One region of the Massilia violaceinigra genome, then DNA from elsewhere that is predicted to be linked to it. Evidence: predicted binding sites of a transcription regulator. Region 1 holds the regulator's gene; the other holds the start of a gene.
What was found. The regulator FliA, encoded in region 1, starts transcription of late flagellar genes. The targets are predictions, from matches to a motif close to CTAAAGTTTNNNNNNNNNNNGCCGNTA.
Positions count from the first base shown of each region.

Region 2: CR152_RS09995 (flagellar protein FliT) is a predicted target of FliA. The motif match lies at 1,377-1,403, and genes of this name have one in related genera.

Region 1 covers NZ_CP024608.1:3,234,568-3,237,973, reverse strand. Annotated here, with positions in the region: gene motD (flagellar motor protein MotD) at 1-728, opposite strand, end outside; gene CR152_RS14635 (flagellar motor protein) at 732-1,478, opposite strand; gene CR152_RS14630 (RNA polymerase sigma factor FliA) at 1,460-2,191, opposite strand; gene CR152_RS14625 (MinD/ParA family ATP-binding protein) at 2,207-2,989, opposite strand; gene flhF (flagellar biosynthesis GTPase FlhF) at 3,027-3,406, opposite strand, start outside.
Region 2 covers NZ_CP024608.1:2,216,626-2,220,031, reverse strand. Annotated here, with positions in the region: gene CR152_RS10005 (M1 family metallopeptidase) at 1-299, opposite strand, end outside; gene CR152_RS10000 (HDOD domain-containing protein) at 511-1,338, shown strand; gene CR152_RS09995 (flagellar protein FliT) at 1,452-1,730, shown strand; gene CR152_RS09990 (aspartate aminotransferase type Ic) at 1,888-3,108, opposite strand.

The DNA of each region.
Region 1 (3,406 bases):
GGCAGCGCCGACAGGATCGTCACCGCCACGCGCCGGTTGCGCGCGCGCCCTTCGGGCGTGTCGTTCGATGCCACCGCGATGTTGGCGCCGTGCCCCACCACCGTGAGCCGCTCGGCGCCCACGCCGCTGTCGATGAACAGGCGCACCACGCTGCTCGCGCGCACCGCCGACAATTCCCAGTTCGACGGAAACAGCGCATTCCTGATCGGCGTCGGGTCGGTATGGCCTTCGACGTGCACCGCGTGCGGGTCGTCCTTGAGCAGCACCGCCAGCGCGCGCAGGGCCTGGTCCGATTCCGGCGTGAGGGTGGCGTCGCCCGGGTCGAACAGCACGCTGGCATTGATCTCGACGCTCACGCCGCGGCTGTTTTGCGTCACGCGCACCTTGCCTTCCCTCACCAGCGGGGCCAGGGTCGAGGTGAGCTTTTGCGCGAGGCTGGTCAGGCGTTCCTTTTCGCGCCGCATGGCTTCCGCGCGCCGTTTGATGAGCGGATCGGGCAGCACGATCAGCTGCGGCACATTGCTGCTGGCGACACTGGCCGTGCTCTGGTCCTTGCCGCCGAAAGCGTCGCCCAGCGACACCGAAAACACCTTGTACTTGCCTTCGTTGACGACCGAAATGGCGTACATCACGACGAAAAAGGCGAACAGCAGGGTGATGAAATCGGCGTACGAAATGAGCCAGCGTTCGTGATTTTCGTGCTCGGCTTCGTACTTTTTGCGCGCCATGGCTCAGGGCCGCGAGAGCAGGCAGGCGACGCGCTCTTCGATCACGCGCGAGTGGTCGCCGCTGGCGATGTCGTGAAAGACGTCGGTGAGGATTTCGTACTGCGTCACCCGTTCGGCGACGATGGTTTTCAGCTTGTTGGCGATCGGGTAGAAGAACATATTGGCCAGCCCGACGCCATACACGGTCGACACGAAGGCCACCGCGATGCCGCTGCCCAGCTTGGCCGGGTCGCTCAGGTTTTCCATCACGTGGATCAGGCCCAGCACCGCGCCCAGGATGCCGATGGTGGGCGAGTAGCCGGCCGCAGACTCCCAGATTTTCACCGCTTGCCGCTCGCCGAATTCGTAGGCCGTCACTTCCATCTCCAGCAGGCTGCGCAGCTTGTCGGGGGCAATGCCGTCGACCACCAGGCGCAAGCCTTTCTGCACGAATTTATCCTTGTTGACGGCCATGTATTTTTCCAGCGAGAGCAGGCCGTCGCGCCGCGCATGCAAGCCCCACACGGCGATTTCGCGCGCCAGCCCGGCACGCTGGCTGGGCGGCGGCGCAAACACCCAGCGCAGCATGCGCACGCCGCGCATGAAGGTTGACGCTTCGCTTTGCAGCAGCACGGCCCCGGCGGTGCCGATGACGACGATGGCAAACGCCGCCGGCTGCACCAGGGAGGACAGCTTGCCGCCCTCCAGCGCCTGGCCGATCAGCAGGCCTGACAGCGCCAGGAAAATCCCCGCTACGCTGGCCCGGTCCACGCCTGCTCCTTCAAGGACGCCCGCAGGCGCGCGACCGCCTGGGTGTGCAATTGCGACACGCGCGATTCCGATACACCCATGACGGCCCCGATCTCTTTCAGGTTCAGTTCCTCTTCGTAATACAGGCCCATGAGGATTTTTTCGCGCGGCGGCAAGTTGTCGATCGCGTCGATGACGGCATGGCGGAAGTCGCCGTCGAGCAGGCTGCGCAGCGGATCGGCATCGTCCACCGCATAGCGGTCGAGGAAGCTGTCGTTGCCTCCTTCGTTGTCGTGGAAATCTTCGTAGTACACCAGCTGGTGGCCGCCGCCGTCGGTGAGCATGTCCTGGTAGTCGGCCAGAGAGAGCTTGAGGCTCTTGGCGACTTCGGATTCGGTGGGCGGATGGCCGAGCTGTTGCTGCAGGGTGCTCATCGCCGTTTCGATCTTGCGCATGTTCTGGCGCATCGAGCGCGGCAGCCAGTCGCTGCTGCGCAGTTCGTCGAGCATGGCGCCGCGGATGCGCAGCACGGCATAGGTCTCGAATTGGGCGCCGTGGGTTTCCTCATAGCGGGTGATGGCGTCGAGCAGGCCGATCATGCCGGCCTGGATCAGGTCGTCCACTTCGACGCTGGGCGGCAGTTTGGCCTTCATGTGGTGGGCGAGACGCTTCACCAACGGCATGTGCTCCGTCAGTAGATGGTTCTTGTCCGCTTTCCCTTTGACGGTATACATAGTTATAAGTATGTTTTAAGAACCAAAATGGGAAGTCCCCCCTGTCCTGCCAAGTTGCGGCATGGCTGTCAGGGCAAAGCGCCCCGCCAGCTGGCGAAATGCCACCGACGCGCCGGCCAGCGGGAACGCATCGACCACGGCCCGGCCCAAGCGCGCGGCCCGGTGCAGGTATTCGTCCGCCGGGACCGAGCCCATCGACGTGAGCTGTACGGCAAGGTAACGACTTGCCGCAGATGACATATTATCGTATACCACCTTTGCTTCGGCTTCGGATGCGCCCGTTACCAGAATTCCGAACGGACGGCGCCCCAACTGTTGCGAAAGTCGCTTGATCAGGGCGTACGCGGCCGTGATCGAGGCGGCGCTGGTGGAGACCTGGACCACGATCTCGGCGCTGTCCATGATCGGCACCGGAAAGGTGTCGTCGTCGCCGAATTCGCCGTCGACGATGACGATGCCGGTCTGCTTGACCAGCACGTCGAAGGTCTTGGCCAGGCGCCGCGCTTCGTCCGGGCCGCCGCGCGCACGCGCCATGCTGACCACGCCGAAGCCTTGCGGCACCTGGTGGATGATCTGGTTCAGCGCGCACTGCTGGCGCGCCACCTGCAGCAGGCTGGCGCGGTCGGCCACGCCTAGGCGCTGGGCCACGCCGTATTCGCGGTCGCAGGCGTCGACGATGAGCACGTCGTTGCCGGCCCGGGCCAGCGAGGCGCCCAGGTTGACCAGCATGGCGCCCTTGTCGTCTTCGGGCGTGGCGGAGAGAAAGGTGACGATGCGCGGCTTGGGGCCGGCCAGCATCCGGCGCAGGCCTTCGGCCTGGTCGAAATCGAAGTGATTAGCCAAGGGACACCTCGCGCAGGCTGCGGTCGTTGCGGGCGGTGCTGGTATTGGCCATCACCAGCGGCAGTTCGGCGTCCGAAAACTGGGTCGCGGCGGCATCGCGCTTGAGGCGGAAGGCGCGGTCGACCAGCATGTTGCGGTCGGCCAGGTGCAGGTCTTCCGGCACGCGCTGGCCGTTCGAGACATAGAACAGGTTCAGTTTCTGGCGGATCACGACGTCGAGCACGTTGCCGATCGAGGCTGCTTCGTCGAGTTTGGTCATGATGCAGCCGGCCAGGCCGCTGCCCTGGTAGGCGCGCACCACTTCATTGAGGGTTTCGTTGGTCGAGGTCGAGTTCAGGCACAGCAGGCGCTTGACGTCGGCGCCGGTCTCGG
Region 2 (3,406 bases), 1.0 Mb from region 1:
AGTTTCAGGGAGCCGATGTTCTTGCCCGACAGGCTGGCCGCGTCGATCTCGAGGTCGACGGCGTTGAGCATGATGAGGGAGGTGGTTTTAAGCACTTCGATTTCCACCGTCTCGGAACCGAGGAAGGTATTGGCGGCCAGGTCGGGGATCAGGTGGGCGGCATACTGCACCGGCACGATATCCTTCGGCAGCTTGCCCGGCGTGGTGGCGAACGCGTACGGGGCTTCGGCATGGGCGGCAAAGGCGGTACAGGCGAGCGCGATGGCGGCGGCCAGACGTCGGGCTTTCAATAATGTCATGTCTTTTCTCTCTTCGTGGCGGCGCCAGGACCGGCGCGACTTCCCAGCCTGCACTCTAATCGAGCGCAGTGCGAAACGTACACCAAATGCGACAAACTGCACAATAGGCGGCCAGAGTGCGTAAAACGGGAACCGTGGCGCTCCAGTAGCGCTGCCCAATGTTTCTCTATATAGTCTGGCTGCCGCGAGCCCGCATCAACCAGGAGACACCATGACTCTCGAGACCCTGCTGCAAAATCCGAACGCCCTGCCCTCCGCGCCCAAAGTGGTGGCAGAACTGATCAGCAGCTTCGACGACCCGGATGTGGCGGTCGAAGAGATCGCGCGCAAGCTCTCGCTCGACCCGGTGCTGAGCGCCAAGCTGCTGCGGCTGGCCAACTCGGCCTACTATCACGTCTCGCGCCGGATCGGCAATGTGGGCGACGCGGTGCGCATGCTCGGTTTTGTGACGGTGCGGACCCTGGTGATCAGTTCCGGCCTGGTGGGCAGCTTCAAGACCGTGCCGGGCCTCGACCTGAAGCGCTTCTGGCGCTACAGCCTGCACACGGCGGTGGCGGCCAAGTGGATCGCCAAGCAGATCGGCGCCAATACCGACCTGGCGTTCACGATCGGGATGATGCACGGGATCGGGCAACTGGTGATGCATGCGGGCGTGGCGGAGCAGGCGCGGGAGCTCGACCAGACGGTCGGGCCGTATGAGAATGGCCGCATCGCGGCCGAAAAAGCGCTGTTCGGCTACGATTTCAGCGAAGTGGGGGCGGAACTGGCGGTACGCTGGAAGTTCCCCGACCTGTTTCACCAGACCTTGCGCCACTTTGGCGATCCGACGCCGGAGTCGCCTTCCTACCGGATGGCGGCGGTGATTCACCTGGCCGTGCTGCGCGCGCGCTACGAGGAGCGCCAGCCGAACGATGAGGAACTGGCTGCCTGTTTCACGGCGGCGCTGGCCACCGGCCTGGGCGTGGCGCCGGATGCGTTGTTTGCCGGGATTCCGCCGCTGGGCGAGCTCAGTGGCGGGCTGGAAGAGCTTATCAATTAAGTAAGCTAAAAATATTTTCAGATTTTTTTGAAAAAGGGCTAAAGTTCCGCGCAATCCCGACGTTATGGAAGGACACGCGGTAATCTTTATAAATTTTTTGGCCAGGTGAGCGCATGACCTCCAACGAAGTTCTCTCGATGTACGAAAATATTGCTGGTCTGACTGGCAAGATGGCGGTTGCGGCAAAAGCAGGCGACTGGAACGGCCTGGCGCACCTGGAAACGCAGTGCGCGCAGCAGGCGTCGGCGACCAAGACCGGCGTGCCGGCACTCGATGGCGCTCCGCGCATGCGCAAGATCGATTTGCTCAAGCAGATCATGGCCAATGACCGCGCCGTGCGCGAGATTACCGAGCCGTGGCAGTTGTCGGATGTGATGTGCGCGACGCACTGAACTGGTAAAGATGTGAATGAAAGCGCCTGAGGGCGCTTTTTTTATTCGTCGTTTGACGCCGCCCTGCCCTGCCTCCCGTCATTCCCGCCACTACCTCCGTCGTTCCCGCCTGCGCGGGAACGACGAGGGCGGCGACACGGGAACGGCGGGAGGTTACTCAACCAGCCACAGCCACCTTCAACGCCAGCGCAATCCCCTCGGCCGCCTGGGTAATCTCCAGCAACGACGGAAAACTCGGCGCAATCCGGATATGGCTGTCCTCGGGATCGACCCCGTACGGATACGCAGCGCCAGCCGGCGTGAGCGTAATCCCTGCTTCCTTCGCCAGCGCGATCGTCTTCTTCGCCGCACCCGGCGGCGTCACCAGATCGATGAAATACCCGCCCTTCGGCACCGTCCACGACACCCCCGCCACATCGCCCAGCTGCGCGCTGAACTGCGCCAGCACCGCGTCGAACTTGGGCTTGAGCAGCGCCGCGTGGCGCGTCATCAGCGCCTCAACGGTGGCCACATCCTTGAGCAGGCGCACATGGCGCAGCTGGTTGATCTTGTCCGGGCCGATGCTGCGGATGCCCGCGTGGCGCGTCCACCAGGCGATATTGGCCGGCGACGATGCAAGCGCGGCAATACCCGACCCAGCCCAGCTCACCTTCGAGGTCGATGCGAACACGATCGCCCGGTCCGGATTGCCGGCGCTGGCGCATTCGGCGATGATCTCGGCAATCCGCACGTTCTCGTCCGTCAGATGATGAAAGCGATAGGCGTCGTCCCACATCAGGCGGAAGTCCGGCGCGGCCGTCTTCATGGCGGCCAGGCGGCGCACCACCTCATCCGAATACACCGTGCCGGACGGGTTGCTGTACTTGGGCACGCACCACATGCCCTTGATGCTGGCGTCGGTCGCCACGAGCTGCTCGACGATGTCCATGTCCGGTCCGTCGTCGTTGAGCGGCACGTTGATCATCTTGATGCCGCGCGCTTCGCAGATCGAGAAATGACGGTCGTAGCCGGGCACCGGGCACAGAAACACCGGTTGCTGACCAACCCAGGGCTGTCCGCCCGGCACGCCGTTCAACAGTGCGTAGACGATCACGTCGTGCATCAGCGACAGGCTGGCACTGCTGTCGACCACCACCTGGGCAGCCGGCAGGCCGAGCAAGCCGCCGAACAGCGCGCGCGCTTCGGGCAGGCCGACGCCGAGGCCGTAATTGCGGGCGTCGGTGCCGTCGGCCGCACTAAAGCCCGGCAAGGCGTCAAGCAGGTCGTTGGAGAGGTCGAGTTGTTCGGGCGCCGGTTTGCCGCGGGACATGTCGAGTTTGAGTCCGCGCTGGCGGAACAGGTCGTATTGCGCTTGTGCTGAATGTGTTGCCGTCGTCATGAGCTTGCCTTCGGTGATGGGATCACCGAAGAGTATAGCCCGAAGGCAAAACGATCACAGGGGGAGGAAAGAATTCTGGAGAGCGATCACCAGGTATCTCCTGGTGTCGCCTCGTGCCGGTTGCATCCGGCGTCCGCAAGCGCATCGTTGGCTGGCGGACCGCTTCCGGGGACAGGCGTTTCTTCAACGATTATCTGCTTGCCGCGCCACGCTATCGTTGGTGGCTGCGCCAGATCCTGGGCCCGTTTGTGCAGTCCCGCAGGACCACGGAAATCAGTATAGCGCAGTTTTTCAACTT